Regions from separate parts of the Salicola sp. AFF1 genome, predicted to be linked through region 3. Evidence: predicted binding sites of a transcription regulator. Region 3 holds the regulator's gene; each other region holds the start of a gene.
What was found. Region 3 encodes PhoB, which activates phosphate uptake and scavenging genes when phosphate is short. Its sites were predicted from a motif close to TGTCATANNNNTGTCANA; they were not measured.
Positions count from the first base shown of each region.

Region 1: a site for PhoB is predicted at 2,430-2,447, ahead of AC1RQI_RS11445 (sigma-54 dependent transcriptional regulator). Genes of this name have one in related genera too.
Region 2: a site for PhoB is predicted at 6,259-6,276, ahead of AC1RQI_RS08015 (PhoX family protein). Genes of this name have one in related genera too.

Region 1 is NZ_JBXAYL010000016.1:3,826-13,384, forward strand. It holds gene AC1RQI_RS11430 (insulinase family protein) at 1-1,633, opposite strand, end outside; gene AC1RQI_RS11435 (hypothetical protein) at 1,648-1,941, opposite strand; gene AC1RQI_RS11440 (hypothetical protein) at 2,073-2,360, shown strand; gene AC1RQI_RS11445 (sigma-54 dependent transcriptional regulator) at 2,500-3,933, shown strand; gene AC1RQI_RS11450 (sensor histidine kinase) at 4,087-5,328, shown strand; gene AC1RQI_RS11455 (sigma-54-dependent transcriptional regulator) at 5,356-6,801, shown strand; gene fliE (flagellar hook-basal body complex protein FliE) at 7,021-7,398, shown strand; gene fliF (flagellar basal-body MS-ring/collar protein FliF) at 7,451-9,175, shown strand; gene fliG (flagellar motor switch protein FliG) at 9,168-9,559, shown strand, end outside.
Region 2 is NZ_JBXAYL010000009.1:64,801-74,359, reverse strand. It holds gene AC1RQI_RS08035 (efflux RND transporter permease subunit) at 1-3,171, shown strand, start outside; gene AC1RQI_RS08030 (alpha/beta fold hydrolase) at 3,146-4,066, opposite strand; gene AC1RQI_RS08025 (EamA family transporter) at 4,063-4,932, opposite strand; gene AC1RQI_RS08020 (BaiN/RdsA family NAD(P)/FAD-dependent oxidoreductase) at 4,942-6,123, opposite strand; gene AC1RQI_RS08015 (PhoX family protein) at 6,386-8,560, shown strand; gene AC1RQI_RS08010 (TetR family transcriptional regulator) at 8,806-9,408, shown strand; gene AC1RQI_RS08005 (LysR family transcriptional regulator) at 9,437-9,559, opposite strand, start outside.
Region 3 is NZ_JBXAYL010000023.1:28,781-38,339, reverse strand. It holds gene AC1RQI_RS13690 (inorganic phosphate transporter) at 1-295, opposite strand, end outside; gene AC1RQI_RS13685 (acyl-CoA thioesterase) at 450-1,307, opposite strand; gene AC1RQI_RS13680 (NAD(P)/FAD-dependent oxidoreductase) at 1,325-2,488, opposite strand; gene AC1RQI_RS13675 (rubredoxin) at 2,498-2,665, opposite strand; gene AC1RQI_RS13670 (hypoxanthine-guanine phosphoribosyltransferase) at 2,823-3,380, shown strand; gene AC1RQI_RS13665 (chorismate--pyruvate lyase family protein) at 3,385-3,945, shown strand; gene ubiA (4-hydroxybenzoate octaprenyltransferase) at 3,973-4,869, shown strand; gene phoB (phosphate regulon transcriptional regulator PhoB) at 4,928-5,620, shown strand; gene phoR (phosphate regulon sensor histidine kinase PhoR) at 5,636-6,943, shown strand; gene AC1RQI_RS13645 (response regulator) at 6,921-7,796, opposite strand; gene AC1RQI_RS13640 (class I SAM-dependent methyltransferase) at 8,329-9,000, opposite strand; gene mnmH (tRNA 2-selenouridine(34) synthase MnmH) at 9,092-9,559, shown strand, end outside.

The DNA.
Region 1 (9,559 bases), on a different contig from region 3:
CCTCGAACCGGGTGTCGCGTGCATACCAGAGCTCGAGAGTGTCGTTGCCCATGGCCCTGGGTTGGGGCATGTCTTCGCCAGCCACCAGGGATAGATCTTCGGGGATGAAGGGGTTCGGCGTTGGCAGTTCCAGGTGCTTGGTCTGCTTGCTGTTGCCGATGAGTCCTTCCGCATGAAGCTCGGTTAGTCGGTAGGGGGTCTCGTAATAGGGCGTTGTCGGCAAGCTGTCTGTTTCATCCATCGGCGCCTGTACCGAAACCAGGACGTTATCCGGCTGAAGGTGCGTCAACAGCTCGCGGTAAACCGATGGTTCATAGGTTTCATAGAGCCAGGGGGCGATTACCGCGTCCTCCGGGTCCACCCGGTGCAGGCGACTGGCGAGTGTGCTCGCCTCACGGATCGGCTTGCCCCGTTCGCGGAAGCGCAACGCGATGTCGTTGAGCTGCTGCTGTTCCTGAAAGTACACTTCACGGATGCCGTGGTTACGGATCAGGTCCAGGTAGTCAAAAGTCAGGCGCACCACGTCCCGCCAGTGCTCACGCCCTTCTGGCGTTAGCGACATGCTGATGTTCATCATGGCCTGATCGCCAGTGTCCATGCTCTGGCCCGCGGAGAGCTTGTCGACAAGCCCGGCGTCTTTCAATACCGCGTGCAGGCTGCCTGATCCTTCATGGCCAATGAGGTGGGCCAGGTAGGAAAGTGGCTTATTCCGGTAGTCATCTTCCGTTGAGGGTATGGGGAACGTCAGCTGCAGGCGGCGTGTGTCCCGGATCGCGTCCACCTCCAACAGTCGCGGCAGCTGATCGCTGTCCAGAAATGGCTGGGTATAGCGCGGTGCGTTGTGGCCACGGTTTGCCACGGGTGAGAAACGCGGTTCCACAAGCGGTTGCAGTTTATCCAGCGGTTGCGGGCCAATGACCACCAGTTCCATCAGGTTGGCGGAATAGTGCTGTTCGTAGAAGGCGACGGTGTCATCGCGCAGCTTGCCCTTGTCATTGGAGAGCGTGTTCAGGTTGCCCACGGTGAATCGGTCCAAGGGATGGCCCTTGGGGAACGTCTGCTTGAGGGCTGACCAGAAGCGGCGCCCGTCGCTGCGCTGGTGCGCGGAAAACTCAGAGCTCACGGCGTTGCGTTCACGGTCGATCAATTCCGCGGCAAAGGTTGGCACTCGGAACTGCTCTGAGAAACGGTCCAGTGCCGGTTCCAGGAACTCCGGTTCAACATTGAAGAAGTAGTTGGTATCGAGGGCGCTGGTGTAGGCGTTGTGTGAGCCGCCGTGACTGTTGATGAAGGACTTGTATTCGCCAGGGTCTGGATAGGTTTCAGTGCCGAGAAACAGCATGTGCTCGGTGAAATGCGCCAGCCCCGGCCGATCTTCGGGGTCGGCCCCGGCTCCCACGTGGACATCCAGCGCGGCGGCGGCCTTGTCGGCGCGCGGGTCGGACACAAGCAGTGCCCCAAGGCCGTTGTCCAGCGTCAGGTAACGGTATTGGGCTGAGGCGTCGGGCCCGGTCTGTGGCGTCAGTTGTTGGGCAACGTCGGCATTGGCGCAAAACACTGTGAGGCTCAACGTGGCGCCGAGGGCTAAGCGTGCCAGCAGGGAGGCCGGTCGCAGGTTGGGGCGAGTGGTCATATCGGGGCTCCGTGTCAGTGCAGGGGATCATCCTGATCGCGTTCGCTACTGTCCGCAACGGCGGCGTCTGCCAGTTCGATCATCTGCTGGGCGTTAAGGTTGCCGCTGGCGATACGCTGGATAACGTTGCGGTAATCACGCAGTTGCTGTTGGTAGGGCTCAAGCTGCGCCTGGAAGGCATCGTCGATGGCCTGGTAGACCATCTGGATCTGTTCGGCGCGGTCACGCCCGTCGTCGGCTGCCTGGTTGATGGCTTTGAGGCAGGCTCGGGCAATGGCAATGTAGGCATCATTCTGCTGATCTTGCATGGTCGTTTACGGTCGCGTGTTTTTCGGGAAGACAGGGTGACGGGTTCGACATTAATGGCATTCCGGCCCATTTTCAAAGGAAACAGGCTATTCTGGGGCCAAGTGGGTCACGTTATTGGAGGCAAGGTGGGATGGCAGCACTTGAAGCAATCGTCAGTCAGGTGGAATCACTGGTAGCAGCCCAGGATTGGGCGTCACTGGCGGAGATTGATGACGAGGTTCGCCAGTGTGTGAGTGAGGCAGTGGCGGAAGCGGACCAACTCGGTCATGAACGGGTCAGGGAGGCGATCCAGCGTCTTGAGGCGCTTTACGATCAGGCCCGTCAGGGGTCCGAGGAAGAGCGCGACGAAGCGGCCGAAGCGCTGCGTTCAACCAATCGGACGCAGAAGGCGGCCAGGGCCTATCTGGACAATCAGTAACCATTTGGGAGCGGGTTTGATAAAAACACCGTCATTAAATTGACTCAAGCGGCCTCAGCGTCTTAAATACGTGACAATCCCATGACGACACGTTCATGGAGCTGTTATTAACGCCTGAACCCCCGAGGCTGCCGATTCGATGTCCGAGACTGCCGTTGTATTTCTCGTCGTGGACGATGAACAGCGTCGACACGACCTCCGCATGATCCTGGAATTCATCGGGGAGGAGGTCTACGCCGCCGACCCCGACCAGTGGGTTGATCCCCTGGAGCAGACGGATCATCTGGGTGCGGTGATTGTGGATGGTGAGAGCGAGGCGGCGGTGGCGCATCTCAATGAGATGGCGCAACGTCAGGAGGGGGTGCCCTTTCTGCAGATTGGCGAGCACGGTCTGGAAGGGCTCAGCGATGAGGCCGAATCCCGGGTGATCGCGCGTATCGCGTGGCCGCCGAACTACACCAAGTTCGTGGATTCGCTCTATCGGGCCCAGGTGTACCGGGAGCAGTATGCCCGCAACGGCCAGCGGGCGCAGCAGCGGGAGGTACAGCTTTTCCGCAGCCTGGTTGGCACGAGTCGCCGGATCCAGCATGTGCGCCAGCTCATGTCGCAGGTCGCGGATAAGGAAGTCAGTGTCTTGATTACGGGTGAGTCTGGCACTGGCAAAGAGGTGGTGGCGCGCAACCTTCACTACCATTCACCACGCCGGGACAAGCCCTTTGTTCCCGTCAATTGCGGTGCCATTCCCGGTGAACTGCTGGAGAGTGAACTTTTCGGTCACGAGAAAGGCGCCTTTACAGGCGCAATCAGTTCCCGCGCCGGGCGCTTCGAGCTTGCCGAGGGGGGCACCCTGTTTCTCGATGAGATTGGGGACATGCCGTTGAGCATGCAGGTGAAGATCCTGCGCGTGCTTCAGGAGCGCACCTACGAGCGGGTGGGCGGCAACCGCACCATAAGCACCGACGTGCGCGTGATTGCCGCCACCCATAAGAATCTTGAAACCATGATCGACAACGGCGAGTTCCGTGAAGATCTCTACTACCGGCTCAATGTCTTCCCGCTGGAGATGCCCTCGTTGCGTGAACGCGTGGAGGACATTCCGTTGCTGATCAATGAACTCATCTCGCGGATGGAAAAGGAGAAGCGCGGTTCCATCCGGCTCAACTCCGCGGCCATCATGAGCCTGTGCCGTCATGACTGGCCTGGCAATGTCCGGGAGTTGGCGAACCTGGTGGAGCGGTTGGCGATCATGCATCCCTACGGTGTGGTGGGGGTGCAGGAGCTGCCCCGCAAGTTCCGCTATGTCGATGACTTCGATGAATCCCGTGAAACCGAGGATTCCGGTATGCCTTCAGGCATTGAAGGGTTGACCAACCTGGATGCTCCAGCGCTGTTGCCGGTCAACGGCCTGGACCTGAAGGATTATCTCTCGAACCTGGAGAAGACCCTGATCGAGCAGGCGCTGAACGAGACAGACGGGGTGGTCGCCCGGGCGGCCGAAAAGCTCCGGATCCGCCGCACCACGCTGGTCGAGAAAGTTCGCAAGTACGGGCTCAGAGAGGATTCCGAGTCCTGAAGCCGTGACAAAAAATTGGCTTCCGTGTGACCGGATGTTTTTTATCTGCCGATTTATAAAGGAAAAATTAACGGTGGCATGAAATCTGCAGAGGTCTCCCTGAACTGAACGGGAAGCCGCGCATGGGGCGTGGCGTCGGTACGGGAGACTCCCATGAGCCAGCAGACATCCGAGCGCAACGAGGCCGCGGCCGCTGACAATGCGGCCGCGGATGCCAACGACAAGGTGACCTCTCTCTTCGGTGCCCGCCAGGAGCCCGAGACTGGTCCGGTGGATGAGGCGCTTGACCTGTTCAATCAGATGTCACGCCAGATCACGGATTCCTACCGGACTCTGGAGGAACGGGTCAATGAACTGGCGGGACGCCTCAGCAGCGAAGAGCGGCGTCGTCGTGATGAGCTGGAAGAGCGTGAGAAGGTCGCCAACAGGCTTTCGACCCTGCTGGATGTGTTGCCCGCTGGTGTCGTGGTTCTGGACAGCCAGGGCGTCATCAGCCAGTGCAACCCGGCCGCCGTGGAGCTGCTGGATGAGCCCCTCGAAGGCGAGCGTTGGGTGGATGTTATCCAGAGGGCTTTTGCGCCGCGGCGTGATGATGGCCATGAGGTCTCCCTTAACGACGGTCGCCGGGTGAACATCGAGATCCGTTCCATGGACAACGAGCCCGGCCAGCTCATCCTGCTCACCGACCTCACTGAAACCCGTGAGCTGCAGTCGCGCCTTGCACGTTCCGAACGCCTTTCCTCCATGGGCCGCATGGTCGCCTCTCTCGCCCACCAGATCCGGACGCCGCTTTCGGCGGCCATGCTCTATGCAGGCCATCTCTACGAAGAGGATCTGGATGCGGCGATGCGTGAGCGATGCGCCGGCAAGCTGATGGCACGCCTGCAACATCTGGAGCAGCAGGTTCGGGACATGCTGATTTTTGCCCGGGGGGATATCCGGCTGGCAGAGCAGCTGCGTATTGGTGAGTGGGTGGAGGCGGTCGTCCAGAATGCGGAAACGTCGCTCCAGACGCGTCGCGCTACGCTGACCGTGCCTGAGCAGCTGCCCGAAGGCGTCATCGCCTGCAATCGGGAGGCGCTGGTTGGCGCCTGCCTGAACCTGATCAACAACAGCCTTGAAGCGGGCGCGGACGAACTGGCGCTGAGCGTTTTCGAGCAGGGCGGAGAAGTCCGTTTCTGTCTTAAGGATAACGGGCCGGGTCTGTCTGCCGAAGAAGCTGAGCGCGTAACGGAGGCGTTTGTCACCACCAAATCCCATGGCACTGGCCTGGGGCTGGCGGTGGTCAATGCGGTAGCCCAGGCCCACAAGGGACGGTTTGAGCTGGCATCCGACGGGCAAAACGGCACGAGCGCCATCATGACGCTGCCGTTGGCCGGGCCACACAATGAGTGATCCCGCGGTTTCATCGGAGAGGTAGTCATGGCGAAACAGAAGATATTGATTGTTGAAGACGACGGGGAGCTGCGAGAGGCACTGGTGACCACGCTGGAGGTTAAGCGCTATCGCGTAAGCGAGGCGGCCACTGGCGAGGAGGCCCTGGAAAAACTGGCGGCTGGCCCCGTGGATCTGGTGATCAGTGACGTGCAGATGCCCGGGATGGACGGGATCACCCTTCTGGCGGAGATCCAGCGTCATCATCCGGGCATCCCTGTGTTGCTGATGACTGCCTATGGCCGGATTGAGCAAGCGGTCTCTGCCATGCAGGCCGGGGCGGTGGACTATTTGGCCAAACCCTTTGAGCCACAGGTGCTGACGGACATCGTAGCGCGGATTCTGGGCGGTGCCACGGCCGGCAATACCAGCAAGGCGATTGCCGAGGATGCGGCCAGTCGGCGAATGTTTCAGCTTGCCCGGAAGGTTGCGGGCACGGAGTCCACAGTGCTCATCTGTGGCGAAAGTGGTACCGGCAAGGAAGTGCTCGCCCGTTACATTCATGATGAGTCCAGCCGGGCTTCCCAGCCTTTTGTAGCCATCAATTGTGCGGCGATTCCCGAGAACATGCTGGAGGCGATCCTTTTCGGCCATGAGAAGGGGGCCTTTACCGGGGCCCACCAGGCCTCTCCGGGCAAGTTTGAGCAGGCCAACGGCGGAACGCTGCTGCTGGATGAAATTTCGGAGATGGAGGTCGGTCTTCAGGCCAAGCTCCTTCGGGTACTGCAGGAGCGGGAAGTGGAGCGGGTGGGCGGCCGGCGCAGCATCCAGCTGGATGTGCGCGTGATCGCCACCACCAACCGGGATCTACAGCAGGACGTTGCCGCGGGCCGCTTCCGGGAAGATCTCTACTACCGCCTGGGCGTGTTCCCGTTGCAGTGGCTACCGCTGCGTGAGCGCCGGGATGACATCCTGCCGCTGGCCGAGCACCTGCTGGAAAAGCATGCACGCCAGATGCAGTTGACCGGGGTCACGCTGGACCCGAGTGCGCGCCGCGTTATTCATGAATACGATTGGCCCGGTAATGTGCGGGAGCTGGATAACGCCATCCAGCGTGCCCTGATTCTGCAGCAGGGACAGGTCATTACTGACCGCGATCTGAGCCTGGACCAAAGCATCACCGGGGCCGCCCAGCCGCCCCGGTCATCCATGCCGCAGCCCGGAGATTCTGAGCCTGATGAGGGGGTGGTGGCGTCTGTGGTTTCAGCGCCGGAATCTTCAACGGAAGACGAAGGGGATGCTCAGGATGGGTCCCTTGGGGATGACCTGCGCCAGCGCGAGTTCCGGATCATCCTGCAGACGCTGCGCGATGAACGGGGACGGCGCAAGCAGGCGGCCGAGCGGCTTGGCATCAGCCCCCGGACCCTGAGGTACAAGCTGGCCCAGATGCGTGATTACGGAATCAACCCTGAGGAGGAGTTGGCGCTCATCTGACTCCCCTTCCTCCTGCCTGCCCGGACTCCGGTCCGGGCTTTTTTGTGTCAAAATCACGTCGAGCCATGCGGGGTGTTGCGCTCATTGGGCTGGCCGTTTCCAGTTCCGGATTCCAAGGCTTTGTCATTAAAGGGGAAAATGAATCTGGCCCGGTAATTGCTTCTGGTACCTTAAGACGAAACCGTCCATGGCGTATGCCAGAGCACCGGGAGAAGGCCAATGGTGGAACGAGCTGATGTGAACTCCGTGCTGTCCGATATCCGCGCGCTGCGTGAACAGATGCAGCAGCGCCAGCAGGCACAGCAGCCCGAGCAACTTCGGCCGGAGCAGATGCAGCCGAGCCAGAAGGTTGGCGAAGCGCAACAGGGCGAAGGGACAAGCTTCATGGAAACCCTTCAGGGTGCGGTCAACCACGTGAACGAGCTTCAGCAGACATCATCGGATCTTAAAACCCGTTACACACAGGGCGATCCGGATGTTGACATCACCCGCGTGATGGTGGAAAGCGAAAAGGCGTCGGTGGCCTTCGACGCGACTGTTCAGGTGCGCAACCGTGTTGTGAAGGCCTATGAAGATATCATGAATATGCCGATCTGATTCGGTTCAACGGGATCCGCCCCGCGGCGGTGTGCGGTAACAGGAGCGCACAATGGCGAACGTACCGGCTGAAACGGAACAGACCAACCCGCCGGCCAGCAGTGGTGAGGGAGACACCGAAGGCGGTACTGGCGGCACCAACACCTTCCGGCTGAGTGCTAGCAGCGTCGGGCTGCTGCGTCAGGTGGGGTTGATTGTTGGCCTGGCTGCCAGTGTGGCCCTGGCCGTGACGCTTGTACTCTGGGCGCAGGGGGAGGATTACCAGCCGCTTGTGGGGGATATGAGTGATTACAACCCCAAGGAGCTGACGAACGTACTGGACAGTGCCGGGGTGGATTATCGCATCGAACACCGCAGCGGGGCCCTGCTGGTTGCCAAGAGTGATATCCATGACGCCCGCTTGGCGCTGGCTCGCGAGGGGGTGGCCAAAGACCAGGGAATGGGCTTTGAGATCATCATGCAGGACCAGGGGCTGGGCACATCCCAGTTCATGGAGAAGGCCCGCTTCCACCGCAGCCTTGAAGGTGAGCTGGCGCGCACGATCAAAGCCATGGATTCGGTACGTAGCTCGCGCGTTCACCTGGCCATTCCCGAGGATTCCGTCTTTGTTAATGACAACCGCAACCCGACGGCATCGGTCATGGTGAACCTGGGTGGCGGTCGCCGCATGAGCGAAGTGCAGGTTCGTTCGGTCATCAACCTGGTGGCTGGCAGTGTGCCCCAGATGAGTCGCGAGGATGTCACGGTCGTGGACCAGAAAGGGCACCATCTCTCCGCGAATGCCACCAACGAGAATGCCCAACAGATGGCCCAAAAGCTGCAGATGCAGCGGCAGGTTGAGAAGCGGCTCAAGGAACGGGTGGCAGGCATTCTGGCGCCGATCATGGGGCGTGACCGGTTCAATGCGGAAGTCTCGGTGGATATGGACTTCAAGGCGGTTGAGCAGGCTGAGGAGGTTTTCAACCCGGAACAACAGGCGCTGCGCAGCGAAAAGACCGTAGAGGAGGTTAATGCCCAGGGCGAGACAGGCGGTATTCCCGGAGCATTGTCCAATCAGCCGCCAGGCGAAGCCGAGGCCCCGGAGCAGGCTGGCGGCCAGGAGGGCGGTGAAGGTGGCAGTGGCTCCCGCAGTTCCCGGAGCTCTGCCACCCGGAACTATGAAGTGGATCGGCTGCTTAGTTTTACGCGTGAAGAGCCCGGCTCCCTTAATCGTCTAAGCGTGGCGGTAGCGGTGGATGATCTCAAGCGCACGAATCCGGAAACCGGGGAAGTAAGCCAGGTTGAGTGGCCCAAGGCCGAGCTGGAACGCCTCACACGGCTCATCCGGGATGCTGTGGGCTTTTCCGCGGCCCGCGGTGACAGCGTGACCGTTGTCAACACTGGGTTTGCGGAGCAGAAAGAGCCCGAGATAGAGCCTCCTCCCTTCTACAAGCAGCCCTGGTTCCAGGAAAGCATCCGGCCGGTGATTGCGGGCCTGGTGATTATTGCGCTCGCCCTTCTGCTGGTACGGCCCACCCTCAAGACACTCGCAGCGGGTGGCAAGGGCGGTGGCGAGGGTGGCGAAGCCGGTGAGTCCGACCTTGAAGGACTGGGTGGTCTGGAGGATATTGAGGGCAGTGAATCAATTCGTTCAGCAATGGGCAGTGGCGACGATCGGCTTTTGCCGGATACCGGTGAAGGCTATGATAGGGAGTTGAACGCCGTGAAAGGGTTGATCGCGGAAGACCCCGCCAGGGTGGCCCAGGTAGTCCGTCAGTGGGTGAACGCGGATGAGTGATGAACAGAACTCAGGCGGTCGTGCCCAGCCCTCGCGCCAGCTGGGGCGGGTCGAACAGGCCGCGATACTGCTTATGACACTGGGCGAGGAGGACGCTGCCCAGATCCTCAAGCACATGGGGCCGAAGGAGGTCCAGCGGGTCGGGATGGCCATGTCCCAGCTTCAGGATGTCCCCAAGAACGACGTGGAGTACGTTGTGGGCGAGTTTTTCGAAGCGGTTGGGGGGCAGACTGGTCTGGGCGTGGGCGCCGACGACTACATCCGCTCGGTGCTCACCAATGCCCTGGGCGAGGAAAAGGCCGGCAGCCTGATTGACCGCATCCTGATCGGCGGTAACACCACCGGGCTGGACACCCTCAAGTGGATGGAGCCCCGAGCGGTGGC
Region 2 (9,559 bases), on a different contig from region 3:
CTGGGCCCGTCCGGGCGGATTGCACGGCTTTTCCAGAACAATCGGCTCACGCCGCTGCTGGCCCTGATCGGTCTGCTGCTTGGCATTGTGGCTGTCATCATCACACCCAAGGAAGAAGAGCCGCAGATCGACGTCACCATGGTGGATGTCATGGTGCCGTTTCCCGGTGCCAGTGCCCGTGAGGTCGAAAGCCTGATCGCCACCCCCGGTGAGCAGGTTCTGGATGAGATCCAGGGTGTGGAAAACATCTATTCGGTCTCGCGTCAGGGACGCGCGGTGATCACCGTCCAGTTCGAGGTTGGGTTGCCCCGGCGCGAAGCGCTGGTACGCATCCACAACAAGGTCCAGTCCAACCGCGACTGGTTCCCGGAGAAGCTGGGAGCGGGCGAGCCTGTGGTCAAGCCGAGGAGCATTGACGACGTGCCGGTCATGACCCTGACGCTCTATGATCCCCAGCGCCGCCATGGTGCCGAGGACCTGACCCGTCTTGCCCATACGCTTGAAACCGAGCTCAAGCGCGTACCGGGAACCCGGGATATCGACACGGTTGGCGGTGTTCCGGATCGCATTGACGTGCGGATTGAACCGGCCAGGCTGGCCGGTTATGGCCTCGGCGTCAGCGATCTGCAGCAAGCAATCCGTGCTGCCAATGCAACCGGCCAGGAAACCCGGGTTACGCGTTCCGGTCTCTCCGTCCCCGTCCAGCCGGGACAACCACTCCAGCGGCTTGAGTCCCTGCGCTCGCTCGTGGTTGCCAGGAATAATGAGGCTGCGGTCCACCTGTCGGATGTCGCCTCTGTCAGCCGTGGTGCCACTGTGCCGGATGCCTCGGTGCAGCTGGGATTTGGCCCTGCTGGTGACGGTGATCCGGGGGAACGTTATCCAGCGGTGACACTGGCGGTGGCCAAAAAAGCCGGCGAGAATGCCATTGATGTGACCACCGCCGTTCTGGAGCGGCTGGAACGCCTGCGCGGGCGGGTGGTTCCTGACGCCATTGAGGTCCTGACCACCCGCAATTACGGTCAGACCGCCAGTGACAAGGCGCGCAAGCTCATCTCGGACCTGGTTATGGCCACGGTCTCCGTGATGCTTCTGGTGCTGGCCTTCATGGGCTGGCGCCAGGCCATGGTGGTGGGCGTGTCCGTGCTGCTGACACTGCTGCTGACGCTGGTCTTCTCCTGGGCCTGGGGCTTCACCCTGAACCGGGTATCGCTGTTCGCCTTGATCTTTGCCATCGGGATCCTGGTGGATGACGCCATCGTGGTCGTGGAGAACATCAGCCGGCGTCTCCAGGACTCCGGTCATCCGGCTGGCCGGGTTATCCCGGCAGCTGTGGATGAGGTGGGCACGCCGACCATCATGGCAAGCCTGACCATTATGGCCGCGCTGCTGCCCATGGCCTTCGTAACCGGGCTGATGGGGCCTTACATGAGCCCTATTCCGATCAATGCCTCCGCCGGCATGGTGCTGTCCCAGCTGGTGGTGTTCATCCTCACGCCCTGGCTGGCATTGAGGCTGGTCCGGCGCCGTGGTCCGGGGGCGGGGGACAGTGGCGGCAGGACGGAAACCGTTAACCCCAGCCTTTACCGGCTCTTCAGCCACCTGCTCACGCCCTTCCTGGGAAACCACAGCTGGCGGCGGCACGGACTGGCCTCCGGGGTGATTGCCATGACACTGATCGCCGCGGCCCTGCCTGTGTTCATGCTGGTCATCCTCAAGATGCTGCCTTTCGATGATAAGTCAGAGCTGCAGGTGGTGGTGGATATGCCGGAGGATACCCCCATGGAAACCACCCAGAAGGTGCTGACGGAGATGGGCGGGTACCTGGAGACGCACGAGGCTGTGACCAACTGGCAGGCGTACGCGGGGACCGCGTCCCCGATCAACTTCAATGGCCTGGTCCGCCAGTACTACCTGCGACAGGGCCCCTGGCAGGGGGATCTGCAGATCAACCTGAAAGATGAGCGGCAAAAGGCGTCCCATGACATTGCCCAGGCAATGCGCGGGCCGCTTACCGCGATCGGGGACCGGTACGGCGCGGCCGTGAAGGTGGTGGAGGTGCCGCCGGGCCCACCGGTGCTGTCGCCAGTGGTAGCCGAAGTCTATGGTCCGAGTCCGGAGACGCGTGCCCGGCAAGCGCAGTCACTGGCTGAGCGTATGGAGGGCATCCAGGGGCTGGTGGACGTCGACACCACCGTGGAGGCGCCGGTTGAGCGCTGGCGTGTGGTGGTTGACCGCAAGCGGGCCGCCACTCTGGGCGTTTCCCAGGCCCAGGTGGTGGATGTGCTGTCCGCCACATTGGGTAAGCGCCATCTTGAGTACTTCCATGATCCGAACGCCAAATACGCTGTTCCCATAAGGGTCATTCTGGACGAAGGGGATCGGGCCCAGAAGGCGGCGCTGCTGTCCCTTCAGGTCCGGAGCCGTTCCGGCGAACTGATCCCGCTGGCACAGGTTGCTTCCATCGAGCCCAGTACCTGGCCCGGGGCCATCCAGCACAAGAACCTGATGCCGGTGACCTATGTCACCGCTGATATGGCCGGTGAGGTGGATTCACCGCTGTATGGCATGTTCCGAATGGCTGGTGATCTGGAGGCACTGCCCCAGTACTACATCCAGCAGCCGGAGTGGCCCGATAGTGCCGCGATCAAGTGGGATGGGGAATGGCAGATCACCTACGAAACCTTCCGCGATATGGGGCTGGCGTACGCGGTCGGGATCATCGCCATCTTCCTGTTGCTGGTCGCGCAGTTCGGCTCCTACGGGTTGCCGTTGATTGTGATGATGCCGATCCCGCTGACACTCATCGGGATCATGCCGGGCCATGCCCTGTTGGGTAAGGAGTTCACCGCCACCAGTATGATCGGCATGATTGCGCTGGCTGGCATTATTGTGCGCAACTCCATCCTGCTTGTGGTGTTCATCCGGGACCTGCTGCAGGCGGGGAAACCGCTTGAGGAAGCCGTGGTGCTGGCCAGTGCCGTCCGCATCAAGCCCATAGCGCTCACCGCGGTCTCGGCCATGCTGGGGGCGTTCTTCATCCTGACGGACCCCATCTTCAACGGATTGGCGATTTCGCTGATCTTTGGCCTAGCCCTGTCCACCGTGCTCACGGTGGTCGTGGTACCGCTGGCGTATTATGTGTTCATCGGTCACCGTGAGGCGGGCTGATTGCCTCCGTGATGCGCTGGAACAGGTCGGCCTGGAAGGGCCGGCTTAATGGGTAGAAGTGGCCGGAATGGGGGAGTAGGGTCAGCTCAGCGTTCGGCAACGTGGCGGCAAGGTGGTGGGCATAGGCCGGGGGCAGCAGCTGGTCTTCCGCGCCCTGGTAGATCAGGGTCCGTGTGGCGACATCGCCCAGCCGGAACCCCCAATCGCCCATTTCCGTAAGCAGGTCGGTGGCGATGGCGCGGGGGCCTGAGTTCAGGCAGGCCAGCTGGTCTGCGCGGAAGCGCCGGACCTGGCCTGGATCCCCCAGTATGGCGTGATCCGCGTCGCTGAACAGGCTGCGCGCCCGTGCCATGAAGAAGTCAGGCCGGCGCTGGGCAATGCGGGTGATGAGGGTGACCAGTCCCCGGAACAGTGCCGTACTGATGGCAGCAATGACAGGGCCGGGCCAGAGGGTGCTCAGCAGCAGGCGGCGCGCACCGGCCATTTCCTCAAAATGGGTGTAGCTGGAAAGCAGCACGGCAAGCCTGACGCGCCCGGGGTGTTCATGGGCGGCCGCCAGGGTCCGTGAGCCGCCACTGGACCAGCCCATGTGGATGCAGTCACCAATCCCGAGGTGGTCCAGGAACAGTCTCAGGTCATCGGGATAGTCCAGAAGCGTCCTCTCCGGCTGGTAGCTGGAATTGCGGATCCCGGGGCGGTCCAGTGCGAGAACCCGGTAACCGGCTATCAGGGCCTGTTCATGGAAAAACAGGGCTTCCAGGGCCGAACCCGGCATGCCGTGGGCGTAGACCACGGGCACGCCCTCACGGGCACCGGCTTCGATACCGACAAGCTGCCGGTCATCCGGGGTCTGAAGGGTGTGGATTCGCGTCGGAGCGTCCGTCTCGGTGGTCACGCCCGGGCCTCCCTCGGTTCCCTTCGCCAAGCGTGGTTGAGCCATAACGACAGCGCAATCAGGCCGCCGCCCAGGGCCAGGCCCAGAAGGTCCGCATCACGGTTCCAGATCAACAGGTTGACCAGCAGGCCGGCGGGTACCAGGGCGTTGTTCATGACGGCCAGGGTGCCGGCATCCACCTTGCGCGCTCCCTGGTTCCACAGGAAAAGCCCGGCTCCCGAGGCGGCAAAGCCCAGCCAGCCCAGGACCAGCCATTGCCAGGGCGTGGCCGGGAGCATGGAGCGGTCGCCAAAAATCAGGAAAGAGGGCAGCGCCACCAGGAGCGCGCCCAGGAAGAAATAGCCGAACAGGCGCCAGGCTGGGGCCTGGGGGGAGTAGCGTTCATACAGGCGCCGGTAGCCCACCTGCCCGGCGGCGAAGGTGAGGTTGGCGCCCTGAAGTATCAGAAAGCCCACAATGTAGGAGCCACTGAGCCCATCGTAACGGATGATGCCCGCCCCGAGTGTTGCCAGAGCGGCGGCCAGAAGGGCCACCGGCGCGAAGCGGCGGTGGAGGGCATCGTCCAGCAGCGTGATGTAGATCGGTGTGAAGACGGTAAAAAGAAGGACCTCGGGCACGGTGAGAAACGCGAACGAGCGGTACAGCAGCAGGTAGGTGACGCCGAACTGGCTGGCGCCGATCAGCGTCAGCCGCAACTGGAAGCCGACCGGCACATCCCGCCAGCGCAGCAACGGCAGAAAGACCAGGGCGCCACAGAGAACCCGGGTGAGTACGGCGAAGTCGTTGTCGACATTCCCGGCGAGATAGACCCCGATGAGGCTGAATGAAAAGGCCCAGAGGAGGGTGACAAGGGAAAGAATCAGCATGCGTTGCTCCTAGACAGCCTGGCCCGCGGCAACGCCGGAGGCCCAGGCCCATTGGAAATTGTGGCCGCCAAGATGACCGGTCACGTCCACGACCTCGCCGATGAAGAACAGGCCGGGCTGATCATGAACCTCCATGGTTTTCGAGGACAGTTCCCGGGTATCAACGCCACCGAGCGTGACTTCCGCGGTCCGGTACCCCTCGGTTCCCGCTGGTGTCAGGCGCCAGCCGTTCAGGGTTTCCGATGCGGCGCTCAATTCGGCCTTGCTGAAGTGCTGAAGGGGTTCCTCCCAGCCCTGAAGCGTTGCAAAGGCCTGGGCGAACCGCCGGGGCAACGCTTCACCCAGCGCCCGCGCGGGGTAGCGGTTGGGATGGTCCTGGCGTTGGTCAGCCAGCCACTGGGCCGCATCCTGCTCCGGCAGCAGGTCGATGGCGAGCGCGTCTCCGGGCTCCCAGAAGCTGGAGATCTGCAGCATGGCGGGGCCGCTCAGCCCCTTGTGGGTGACAAGCATGGGCTCCTGAAAGCGCTCACCGTTGCATGAGACCGCCACCGGACAGCTGATGCCCGCCAGGGGGGCCAATTGCTCCTTCAGTCCGGGGTCCAGGGTGAAGGGCACCAGTCCCGCCCGTGTCGGTATGAGGTTGAGCCCGAACTGGCGGGCCAGGTCATACCCCAGCCCCGTTGCGCCCATGGTGGGGATGGACAACCCGCCACAGGCCACCACGAGGCTCTCGCAGTTGTAGTCGCCGCAAGGGGTGCTCACGCTGTAGCCGCCCGGGTTCGTCGAGACGCTGTCCACGCTCGTGCGGGTCATGACCTCAACCCCCGCCCAGTCGGCTTCGGTCATCAACAGATCCACGATTTCCCGGCTGGAATCCCGGCAGAACAGCTGGCCCGCGGCCTTTTCCTCGTGCTCAATGCCGTGGCGCTCCACCAGCTCCAGAAAGTGTTCCGGCGTGTAGCGTTTCAGCGCGGAGATGCAGAAACCGGGGTTGTCGGAGAGGAAGTTCGCCGGGGTGCTGTTGAGGTTGGTGAAATTGCATCGCCCGCCCCCGGACATGAGGATCTTGCGCCCGGGTCGGCGGGCGTGCTCGATCACCAGCACCCGGCGGCCGCGGTAGCCGGCCGTGGCGGCGCACATGAGCCCGGCGGCGCCGGCGCCGATGATGATGACATCGTAGGAGGTGGGCATGATGATCCGGCTGGCCTGTCTGCTGGGTCTGTGGAGGCCGTATTCTAAGGCCGGACAACCCCGGATAACCAGTGGCCTGTCTGGTGATGATCGAGCCTCGAGCTGCGTCTCGTGGTGTGGAACGCCGGATCTTGCTGTCATCAGAATGCCATGCAAGCGTCACGCCTTTGTCATGTGCCCTGGCTAGCCTGTGCCTGGATCAGGGCGTCTCGTGAGCGAGTCCGCCGATAACCAGTCATAGAGGATGGATGAAGGAGCAATCATGGGTCAGCATGACGTTGAGGACAGTAATCCGAGTAACAATGAGACACTGGGTGCCGTCACGCAGTCGCGTTTTTCCCGTCGCAGCATGCTGAGAGGCAGTGCGTCCATGGCAGCGGTGGGGACACTGGCCTCCATGGGCCTGGCTGGTTGCTGGGATGATGACAGTTCGGCAGCGGAGCAACCGGGCAAAGAGCCGGGGCAACCTCCGGCGGCGGCCAGCAGTCTCAATTTTGAGCCGGTCGGGCGTTCCATGGCGGATCGTGTGGTAGTGCCCGCCGGCTACAGCGCCGCAGTGCTCTACGCCACCGGCGATGCCCTGTTTCCCGGCGTAGCGGCGTATCGCAACGACGGCACCAACACGGACTTTGACAAGCGCTCTGGCGACCAGCATGACGGCATGAGTGCCTTTGGTGTCAGTGATGCGGGTAATCATGATCCGGAACGCTCGGACCGCATGATCCTGTGGCTGAACCACGAAAACATTGTTGCGGACCTGCTTCACGACAATGGCAGTACCGGGGCCGGGGAGAATGGCGGCAGCCGGCCGAAAACGGAGGTGGACCGGGAAATGAACGCCCATGGCGTCTCGTGCCTGGAGGTCCAGCGCCGCAATGGCCAGTGGTCGGTGAACCAGGATTCGATCTTCAACCGTCGTCTCACCGCGTTTACCGAGATGGAGATGGAAGGGCCGGTGGCGGGCCATGAACGCACCCGGACCAAAGCTTCGCCGGATGGCAAGCGCCGCTTCGGCACCCTGAATAACTGCGCTACGGGCAAGACGCCCTGGGGCACGGCGGTAACGTGTGAGGAAAACTGGTACGCCTATTTCGCGCGGGGCAATGATGAAAGCGTGCGAACCGCATCCGACAACGCCCTGTTGGCCCGCTACGGGATCCGCAATGACTCATCAGGCTGGTCGTACCGGGAATGGGACACCGTTGAAGGCGGGGGGGACCTCTACAAGCGGTTTGATATCAGCGCCAATGGCAACAGCCCGCTGGACGATTTCCGCAATGAGCCAAACCTGTTCGGCTATGTCATTGAGGCGGATCCATTCCGCCCCGGCCAACCACCGCGTGCGCGCACGGCATTGGGACGTTTCTCCCATGAAACCGCCTCTTTCGCACCCGCCGAGGCGGGCAAGCCGATTGTGGTCTACTCCGGTGACGACGCCCGTGGTGAGTACATCTATAAGTTCGTCAGTGACGAGCCCTGGGATCCCGCGGATGCCGGTCGTGGATTGGCGGCTGGCGACAAGTACCTGAACAAGGGCACGCTCTACGCCGCCCGCTTCAAGGAGGACGGCACGGGCGAATGGTTGGCGCTGACACCGGCGAATGTGCAGGCCAATGGGGGCAGCGCCTCCGAGTTCGGTACCCAGGCGGACGTGCTGCTGCGGACCCGGCTGGCAGCGGATGCCGTGGGCGCCACCCGTATGGACCGTCCGGAATGGGGCACCATTCATCCCCGGACCGGAGAGGTGTATTTCACCCTGACCAACAATGAAATCAATGACCAGGGCCTGGAAAACGTAACCCAGGTGGATCCCGCCAACCCACGTTTCTACCGCGACCCGGGCTCGCCCGACAAGGACGAGGGCAACCCCAGTGGTCATATCATCCGCTGGAGTGAGCTGGGAACCCGGGGAGGCGACCGGTTCGAGTGGGACATCTTCCTGTTCGGTTCCGATGAAACGCTGAATACGGATAACATCAATCTTTCGCAGCTGTCGTCGGAGAGTGAGTTCTCGAGCCCGGATGGCATGCTGATCGATCCAAGGGGGATCGCCTGGATCCAGACGGACGACAGCGCGCTTTCCGAGAAAACCAACGACCAGATGCTGGCGGCCATTCCCGGTCGGGTTGGCGATGGCGAAGCGCGCCAGGTGACTTCAACACAGGATGGCTTCCAGCCTCAGACCGTGACCACCTATGTGGGCAAGTCCGCCGAGGAGGTGCAACTGAAGCGCTTCCTCGTGGGCCCGGAGGGCTGTGAGATTACCGGGGTTGTGATCACGCCTGATGCCCGTTCGTTGTTCATCAACGTGCAGCACCCAAGCGGCAGCTGGCCGAATGCCAGTCTGGATGCCACGGATACGGGCGATGGCTCCAGTCGGCCCCGGTCGGCCACCGTTGTTATTACCCGTGATGATGGTGGGGAAATCGCTATCTGATCCGGAGTCCGCTGCCGCGGCTTTCCCCAGTATTGGAATGCGTATTCCCATTCGCTGGGGGTGTTGAGGTTGGTAAACTATCAAGTCACTCCCGCCTGCGAGCACTCAGGGCGGGGGGATGATGGTCCGGGCTGACCTGGTAGGTGGTGCATGAAGCACGTCCGAAGGGGCCCGGGAACCCGACGCAACCAGCGGACATGAAGGCGATGATCGGACCCGGTACCCAGTCCATCCCAGAAGGGAAGATGAAACTGCTCCAGGCGTCATTGCGCCTGGTGACCAGCAGCCGGAGCATCAGTTCGCTGGGGATCCGGGAGCTGGCCCGTGAGGCGGGTCTCAACCCCAATACCTTCTACCGCCACTTCTCGGACCTGGATGATTTCGGCCTTTTCGTGCTGGAGTGCATTGCCTCCGAGGTCAAGCGCCAGGTCCGGCGTTTGCGCACGGCAGCGGCCACATCAGACCAGGCCGCCCATGATTCGGTGTATTTCGTCTATGAATACTTCCGCACCAATCCCGCGGTGGTTATGGTCGCGGTTCGTGAACTCCATGGCCCGTCCCTGGTGCTGAGGCAGGCGCTGGCACGGCAGCTGGAAGAGGCGGCAAGCGAAATGGCGGATGACGTCACCGAGCGGGAACTGGTACCGCAGGTCAGCCGCACCACGGTTCTGGACATTGCCCGGACCGTGGTCCGGTTCATGTTGTTCCGGGGCATGGACTACATTGAGCATCCGGAGCAGCAGAAAGCCATCCAGCAGGAAACGGAACGTTTCCTGCGTCGCCAGTTCATGGGCGCCATGGCTGAAATCCTGGTTCCGGGCCTGGATGCCAGGCTTAAAGGGGACTGACAGGCTTCACGCTGGCCAAGCTTGGTGTTTACTGGCCATAACCGACGAAATCCGCCAGGTAGTCGATGCTGGCGTCGTCCTGGCGATAGACCAGGTAAAGGGTCTTGTGGACGCCTTCCTCGCCAAGGCGGCGCGTGGTGATGGGGTGGCT
Region 3 (9,559 bases):
CGAAGATGGCAGCGATGATGACCGCTCCGGTCATCGTCAACGCCCCGGAGCCCACCGAGGGCCCAACGTTGTTCGCCACGTCGTTCGCCCCGATGTTCATGGCCATATAGCCGCCAAAGAGGGCGGCGACCAATAACAGCGGGGATCCGGGAACGGTCAGGCCACCGAAATGCATGAAAGCCCAGATCAGGAGCAGGAAGAGCGCGCCCACACCCAGTCGGAAAAGGCGGGCAGCGGATGCATCGGAGGCAAGGTAATCGAGCGATGCGGACTCGGGAGCGGCTGGCTGGTTCATGAGTCACCGTTTGTGAGGTCGGACTGATGATGGCAGTCGCACTATAATGGACACTGTCACAAAAATGAAAGGTCTGTCACCGCAGCAGCGGTTCCACTGCCCCCAGGGCTCGCAAGGTGACGCTGGCACGCCTTGAGGGCACGGGAAGGAGACGTCAGCTTCGCTGGCGGACCAGGGCTTCCTGGGCCACGGAGGCCACCAGCTCACCGGCACGGTTGAATAGCGTGCCGCGGTTCATGCCCCGCCCTGACGAGGCGCTGGGGCTGTCCATGTTATACAGCAGCCAATCATCCAGCTGCAGGGGCCGATGGAACCAGATGGCATGGTCAAGGCTGGCAACCTGCATCCCGGGCGTGGAAAACCCAACTCCGTGGGGACGCATGGACGTGGCAAGCAGCCCGAAATCCGAGGCATAGGCCAGAATGGCCCGGTGCAGCACAGGGTCGTCCGGCAACGGGCCGCGGGCGCGGAACCAGCTCTGGCGGTAGGGATCCCCGGGCTCCGGATTGATGGGGTCCGTTGGATCGACCGGGCGTATATCGATCGCCCGCTCCTTCATCATCTGCTCACGCCGCTCTTCAGGGATCAGATGCCGCACCTGCTCACGCAGCGCCTGCTCGGAGGTGAGGCCTTCCGGCTCCGGTGCGGAAGGGGCTTCAAGCTGATGTTCAAAGCCTTCCTCGGAAGCCTGGAACGAGACCATGGCCGTCAGGATCTCGCGCTCATCCTGGCGCGCAATGACGCGCCTGACGGTGAACGAGCCCCCGTCACGCACGCGCTGGACCTCATAATCAATGCCCCGATGCGGATTGCCCGGGCGCAGGAAGTAAGCATGCATGGAATGCGCCAGCCGCCCCTCAACCGTACGGCTGGTGGCCATCAGGCCCTGGCCGAGCACCTGCCCGCCGAAAACATTGGGAAAACCAAGATCATCGCTTTCACCACTGAAATGGTCATCACCCAGCGGTGCCACGTCCAGCAACCCGACCAGCTTGCGCGTTACCTCTTCCATCACTCCGGCTCCCATCCTCACGCCGGCAGGATCGCCGGCACCTGTTTTGACAGCGACTGCTTCTCGGTGGCGCAGTCGCCGGTTAACGCGAACCCGAGCAGTTCACCCTCGTTCGAGCGGAAAAGGAGCCGCAGGCTGCGACCCTCGCCCTCTACATGCCACTCACCCTGGGCATCGGCCGGCGGCGGGCACACCGCCACGGGGCACGCCGGCGTTTTCACCGTAACCGGCATGCTGGCGTAGTGCACGGGCGTGGGCTCGCCGGTGAGCGTCTTGGCCAGCGAGCGGGCCGCCGCCATCAGGGGCATGACGTAGGGCAGCACATGCCCGCACACCTCGGCACAGTCGCCCAGGGCATAGACACTGGGGGCGCTGGTCTCCAGATACTGGTTTACCTGGATACCACGACCGCACACCAGACCGGCGGCCTGTGCCAGTTCGGTGCGCGGCTTCAGTCCCACCGCGGCCAGACCGAGATCCGCCTCAATCACCTGGCCGTCATCCAGGGTGATGCTGACCCCTTCGGGGGTACGATGCACCGCCGCCGCGCTGCGTTCCAGATGGAACCGCACCCCGGCCGCCTCCAGCCCGGCCCGTACAGCCCCGGACGCGGCTTCCGGAAGCAGGCCGGGCAGTACCCGGGCATCCGGGGCGATCACATCCACGTCATAGCCGCCATTGATCAGGTCATTGGCGAACTCACAGCCAATCAACCCGGCACCCAGGATCACCACATGACCAGCGTTGGCTGCCGCCTCACGGAAGCGTCCGTAGTCCGTTAGATCGTTCACCTGATGGAGCGCTTCGAGACCATCCCCTGCCAGTGGAACCCGGATCGGGTCCGCGCCCCAGGCCAGGACCAGGCGACCAAAATCAACAGGGCCGGCATCCGTCTGGATCCGCCCCGCCTCCGGATCAATGGACTCAACATGGGTGCGGGTCAGTATGCGGGCATCAAGCGCTTGAGCCTGCGCCTCGGCATCCGCCTGCGCCAGTTCGTCCGCGGCCTTGCCCTTGGCGAAGCCGTTGGAGAGCATGGGCTTGGAGTAGCTGCGGCCATCGTCGGCAGTGACCAGCACCAACGGTGTTTCCGTATCCAGCTTGCGCAGTTCACGGGCCAGGGTATAGCCCGACAGACCGGTTCCGATGATGACAATGGGCAGGGACTGTTTCTGGGTCATGGGCGGGGCTCAGTCGATTTCAACCATCTCAAAGTCTTCCTTGCCCACACCACAGTCCGGGCAGGTCCAATCCTCGGGCACATCCTCCCAGCGGGTGCCCGGCTCAATGCCATCCTCAGGCCAGCCTTCCGCCTCGTCGTAGATGAATCCACAGACTATGCACTGCCACTTTTTCATGGCCTACTCCTTAACGAATGACAAAAACGTGGAGCGCATTCTAACCAAATACCTCCTCCGGATTACACCCGACAGTGTCAGAATCGGGACAATCCGGTGCCGTGGCGTTATACTTCGGCTTTTAAAGCCACCCATGCCGTGGAGAGCACGACCCGTCATGTCCCGGAACACAGCGGCAATGCAGCAGATCTACGACGAGTCTGACTGCATCTACACAGAATCCCAGGTGAATGAAGCGCTGAACCGGCTCGCCGGTGAGGTCACCACCGCCATCGGTGACCGCGACCCATTGATCCTCTGCATCATGAATGGCGGGCTGGTGGTCGCCGGGCAGCTACTGCCGCGACTGACCTTCCCCCTGCAGCTGGACTACGCCCAGCTCTCCCGGTACCGGGGCAATACCACCGGTGGCGACCTGGAATGGAAGGTCCACCCGCAGACGCGGCTGAGCGGGCACTCCATATTGATTGTGGACGACATCCTCGACGAGGGCGACACCATGGCCGCACTGGCCGATGCCTGCCGCACCGAGGGCGCCGAGCAGGTCTGGACGCTGGCACTGGTGGAAAAGCACCACGAGCGCAAGAGCCAGCCGGCCTTCGAGGCGGATTTCATTGGCCTGGAAACGCCGGACCGCTACCTGTTCGGCTATGGCATGGACTACCAGGGCTACTGGCGCAACGCGCCCGGGATCTACGCGGTCCGGGGCCTGTAATCCCATGGAGGAGCCCATCCGGGGCTTCCGCGAACGCCCCTGGCACTCGCTGCCGCGCCACCAGCGCCGTGTGGTCCGCCACCGCGGCTCATTAACGCGGCTGTTGCGCGCCTTCACACGCAATGATTTCCGGGTGCGTGTGCTGAGGGAGGGGTACCAGGTGCCACAACCGGATGAAGCCATGGCACTCGGGCTGCCGCCCCGCCAGCGGGCCTGGGTACGGGAAGTCCGGCTGCTCGGCGACGGTAAGCCGTGGGTGCAGGCACGCACCGTGATCCCGCTCCACTGCCTCAAGGGCGCCAATCAGCGACTGCGTCACCTCGGCAACCGCCCCCTGGGGTCCGCTCTTTTCGGGCAACAACCCTGGCACCGGGAGGCATTCACCTGTGGCCAGACGGCCCCGCACCAGCCTTCCGGCCCACACCCGGCGCGGCGCTCGCGTTTCCGGCGCGGTCGATGTACCCTGCTGGTCACGGAGTGCTTCCTGCCCCTTTTGTGGGACGATCTCAGGGACCAGGCCGTGCGCCGCCACCCAACCCACGGGGACAGCCTCCGGCCACTCTAAGTCACGAGCCGCAACGGACAGGGAACCATGACGACGACACGCCTTCAGCCCGCACTGGCACGGGTGCGTGAGCGCCTTCCGGATTTCATACAACTGATGCGGATCAACCGGCCCATTGGCAGCCTGCTGCTGCTCTGGCCCACCTGGTGGGCCCTGTGGCTGGCTGCCGAGGGCGTCCCGAGCCTGACCAACCTGGTGGTTTTCACCCTCGGCGTTTTTTTCATGCGCGCCGCCGGCTGTGTCATCAATGACTACGCCGACCGCGATTTCGACGGCCATGTAAAGCGAACCCGTGAACGCCCCCTCGCCACTGGTCGTGTGCGCCCGGGCGAAGCCCTCGCCCTGTTCCTGGGGCTGTGCCTGGTGTCGTTCCTGATGGTGGTGCTGTTCACCAACCAGCTGACGCTCTGGCTGTCGTTTGGGGGCGTGGCACTGGCGTTTGTGTACCCCTTCATGAAGCGCTACACCCACCTGCCCCAGGTGGTTCTGGGGGCGGCCTTCTCCTGGGCCATTCCCATGGCCTGGGCCGCGGAGGCCGGCGAGGTCACCCGCATTGCCTGGCTGCTGTACATCGCCAACCTGGTCTGGACCGTGGCCTACGACACCCTTTACGCCATGGTGGACCGTGACGACGACCTGAAGGTCGGCATCAAGTCCACGGCCGTGCTTTTCGGGGATATGGACCGGGCCGCGGTGGGCGTTCTACAGGCAACCGCCCTCCTGACCCTGTTGCTGGTTGGACTGCAGACCGAGCTGGGCGTGTTGTTCATTCTGGGCGTCATTGCCATGGGCGGGCTTTTTGGTTACCAGCAGTGGCTGGCCCAAACGCGGGACCGACAGCGCTGCTTCCAGGCCTTCCTGAACAACAACTGGGCCGGGTTTGCGGTGTTCCTGGGGCTTGCACTGGATCTGGCGCTGTCATGAAACTGTCATACAGGCACGGTGTAATGGCGTGGTAACCCAACCGAAAGACGTGACTTCCATGGCTGAGAAAACCGTCCTGATTGTTGATGACGAGCCCTCCATCCGCGAAATGATCGCGGTGGCACTGGAGATGGCCGGCTATCACTACATTGAGGCCGGGGATGCCCGTCAGGCGCACAGCCTGATCGTGGACGAGCGACCGGACCTGATCATCCTGGACTGGATGCTGCCCGGAACCTCGGGCATTGACCTGGCCCGGCGCCTCAAGCGCGATGAAGGCACCGCGGAAGTGCCCATCATCATGCTGACGGCGAAAACAGAGGAGGATAACCGGGTACAGGGCCTGGAAGTAGGCGCGGACGACTACATCACCAAACCCTTCTCTCCCCGGGAGATGGTCGCCCGTCTCAAGGCCGTGCTCCGGCGTTCGACACCACCGGGCATGGACACACCGGTGGAGATTGGCGGCATCCATCTGGACCCAGCCGGCCACTGGGTGAGCGTCAACGGTGAGCCCGTCAATATCGGCCCTACCGAGTACCGCTTGCTCCAGTTCTTCATGACCCATCCGGACCGGGTCTATACCCGGGAGCAGCTCCTGGACCAGGTCTGGGGCGCGGGGATCTATGTGGAGGAACGCACCGTGGACGTCCACATACGCCGGCTCCGCAAGGTCCTGGGCGAGGAACACGGCAAGCTCGTGCAGACGGTCCGGGGTGCCGGTTACCGCTTTTCCGCGCGCCAGCAGTGATTCAACAGGGACGCGATGAGTACAGGCCTGAAACAGCACCTCCGCCGACTGACTCTGCTGCTCCTGGCGGCCCTGGTGGTGGGTTGGCTGCTGGGCTGGCCCGCCCTGCTGCTGGCCGTGACGCTGGCCTGCTACACGGGGTGGACGTTGCGCCAGCTGGCCCGCCTCCACCTGTGGCTCAAGCGCAGTAGCCGCGAAGCCGAGCCGCCCGAGGCGCCGGGCCTGTGGGGCGAGGTGATGGACGACATCTACCGTCTCCAGAGACGCCACCTGGGCGCGAGGGACCGGCTCCAGAGCATGATCAACCGCGTCCGGGAATCCACCAACGCCCTGCGGGACGGCGTTGTCATGACCGACGCGGCCGGCTCCATGGAGTGGTGGAACCAGGCCGCCGAACACCTCTGTGGTTTCGACAGCACGCGCGACCAGGGGGAATACATCCACAACCTGATCCGCACCCCGGAGTTCCGGAACTATTTCGAGGCCAAGGCGTACGCGGAGCCCCTGGAAATCGAGTCCCCTGCGCGCCCACGCACCCGGCTCCAGATTGAAATCAACCTTTTCGGCGAGGACGACCGGCTCATCACCATCAAGGATGTGACCCGCCTCTACCAGCTCGAAAAAATGCGGCGGGATTTTGTCAGCAACGTCTCCCATGAAATGCGCACGCCGCTGACGGTGCTCAACGGGTACCTGGAAACCCTGGCGGAACAGAGCGACCGCATGCCCACGGGCTGGCAGCGCCCGATGGAGGCCATGCGCCACCAGGCCAGCCGCATGGAGGCGTTGATCACGGATCTTCTCCTGCTGTCACGGCTGGAAACCAGTGCGCACAACACCAGTGACATGGAATGCGTGCCGGCGGACCTGCTGCGCCAGATCCAGAAGGACGCCATGGCCCTGAGTGGCGACCAGGGGCACGAGATCGAGCTGCGCATCAGTGACAACCGCAGCATCCACGGCGATGCGGAACAACTGCGCAGCGCCTTTTCGAACATCATCTTCAATGCCGTGAAATACACCCCGGGCGGCGGCCACATTTACGTGGATTACAGCACCAATGACGAAACCATCACCCTCAGCGTTACGGACGACGGGCCAGGCATTGATCCGGAGCACATCCCCCGGCTCACGGAACGCTTCTACCGCGCCGACCCCAGCCGCAGCAAGGAAACCGGGGGCACCGGGCTGGGCCTGGCGATCGTCAAGCACATCCTCTACAACCATGATGGCTACCTGACCATCGACAGCACCCCGGGACGCGGCAGCACCTTCCGGTGCCACCTGCCTGCCAGCCGCATCATCCCTGAAAACGGGCAATGAAGTGGCTCAGATCCGCCAGTTTCTGGGGATCGTCATCCACAAACCGCACCACGATCTGGACGAACTTGGTGTCCGGGTTCTTTTCCTGGGCCTGCAGCTGGTAGACGTAGCCGTTCAGGCGCGCCATCTTCTCGCCCAGATCCATATCCACCACCGCCTGCTCCAGAATGCCCGGCAACTGGTCACCGCTTTTGGCGCTCACCCGCACCTCATTCAGGGTCACCGCCCTTAGCACGCCCCTCAAGGCCGCCTCCGAGAAGCGCAGGTCCACCATGGTGGGCTCCTTACCCCGGGGTTTCGCCACCGCCTTTCCGGACGCGGCTTCCGTGGCCTGGGCTGGTTCGGCCGGGGTCTCACTGGCCTGAGCCGGTGCGTCTTTCGGCGTTTTCTGCGCCTTCCCGCCTCCGGTCAACAGGTCGGCGGACTGGCGGAACGCATCCGTTGACCCTCCCGAGCTGGGATCCGGCTCACCAAGCTGGTTGCCGAGCACCTTCCTGACCTTCTTGCCCAGGGATTCCGGACTGAAAGGCTTGCCGAGATAGTCGGTGACGCCTTCGCGGATGGCCTCCACGACATGCTCCTTGTCCCCCCGGCTGGTCACCATCACAAAGGGGGTGCCACTGTACTGGTTGTGTCCCCGTGCCCACTGCAGCAGTTCCAGCCCGGAGACTTCGGGCATTTCCCAATCACACAGGATCAAATCAAACCGTTCACGCCCCATCAGCGTCTGCGCCTTGCGGCCATCCGCTGCTTCATGGAGTTCAATGGACGGGAACTGGGAGCGCATGGTCCGCCTCACCAGGTCCCTGACGAAGCTGGCATCATCCACCACCAGAGCCTTGAGTCTACTCATCACAGGTATTCCGACATCGGTTTTCAGGAATGCCTTCACTATAGACCCGAATGGCCGGTACTGCCCGCTGTCCTCTTGCGTCAGCATTTGGCCATAGCGCGTGTAAGAGATTTCCTACACCAGTGTAGGAGATTGTTGTTCTGTTACGTCGGCGACAACCTAGAAGCGCCCCCAATAACGCCTAGAAACCTGATTCAAAACGGCATTAATTGCAGGCAATGTCAAGAAACGTCATTCCAGCGGTATTGACCGGCGCACCATCTGCTTTTGGCTTGCTATTGTTTCTCCTGTCAGCGGACGACAGGGAAAGGACACCACACGGATGGTTTCTTCAGAGGATCTCAAGGGAAGCAGGGAATAAAAGGATGTAATGCTTAAGGGATGTCGAACAACAAAGCGGGCTCGGACGCCAGCGGGCCAGGGAAGGCCGAGGATCACCACAGGGCGGTGGTAACCGGGCAGGACGCCCACCGCTTTCCCCCGGAGAGCGTTTCGCCAGCTATGAGGGATGGCCTACCGGTCATCCCTTTTTTTATGCCTCACCAGCCGCTGCAATCCCAGGGGCCCAATAGAGCCGTACCCGATTGAACTCCTCGAACTCGTTAAGATCCGGCCAGGTGCGCCCTTCGACGGTCGTGATCAGCCGGTAATCCTCATTACCCAGATGGCGCAGGCGCGAGTCGGCCATCAGCACCGCGTCCGCCCCGAACTGGAAATCCCGGAGCATGGGCCGGTTTTCCGGATCATAGAGCACATCCGCCGCCAACAGGACCTCCGCCCGGGCCGCCTCACGCCAGTCCTCAACCACGGTCACCGTCACCCCGTTGTGCTGGGCGTTGAGCGTTGTGGCCGCCAGCGCGTCCGGATCAATGTCCGCCGCGATGACCTCACGCGCTCCCGCCATCGCCGCCGCAATCGCGACAATTCCGCAACCGGCCCCGAAATCCAGGACACGCCGCCCGGCAACCCGCTCCGGGTTATCCAGAAGCCACTGCGCCATCACCTGCCCGCTGGCCCAGCAGAAGGACCAGTAGGCCGGCTCGGCCACCACTGACTGGGCCTCCTCGTGACTGAGTGGGCCCTCCAGGCAGGCGGGGTCGAACAGGCAGAGCTCAATACGGGGACAGCCGGCGGGCCGGCTCCAGCAGGTGCGAGCACGCGGCAGGCTGCGCCGCAGAAGGGTGTCAAGATGATCCTGTGTCATGGCGGCGCCATACTAGCCGGCCCGCCGGGTAGCGTAAAGCGCGGGCAGCTGGGTTAGACTGTGCATTCACTGCAATAACGGGATCAGAACCGTGGCTTCCGACCTGCCGCTTACCGATGACTATGCCGGGCTTCTGCGCGAGGGCCGCCCCCTGCTGGACGTGCGCGCGCCCGTGGAGTGCGCGGAAAGCACCCTGCCCGATGCACACAACCTGCCCCTGATGAACGACGCTGAACGCGAACAGGTGGGCATCCGCTATAAGGAGGCCGGCCAGAGCGCGGCCATTGAGCTCGGCCACCAGCTGGTCAGCGGTGATGTGCGTGAGGCGCGCGTTGCCCAATGGGTGGATTTCGTGAACCATCATCCCCAGGCCCGGCTGTACTGCTCCCGGGGCGGATTGCGCTCACGGATTGTGCAGCAATGGCTGCAGGAGGCCGGAGTCACGATTCCCCGGGTCGAGGGCGGTTACAAGTCGCTGCGGCGCTTTGTGCTGGATGAGCTGATCGAACGGCGGATCCCGGAGCTGCCGCTGCTGGTGGTCGCCGGCCGCACCGGCACC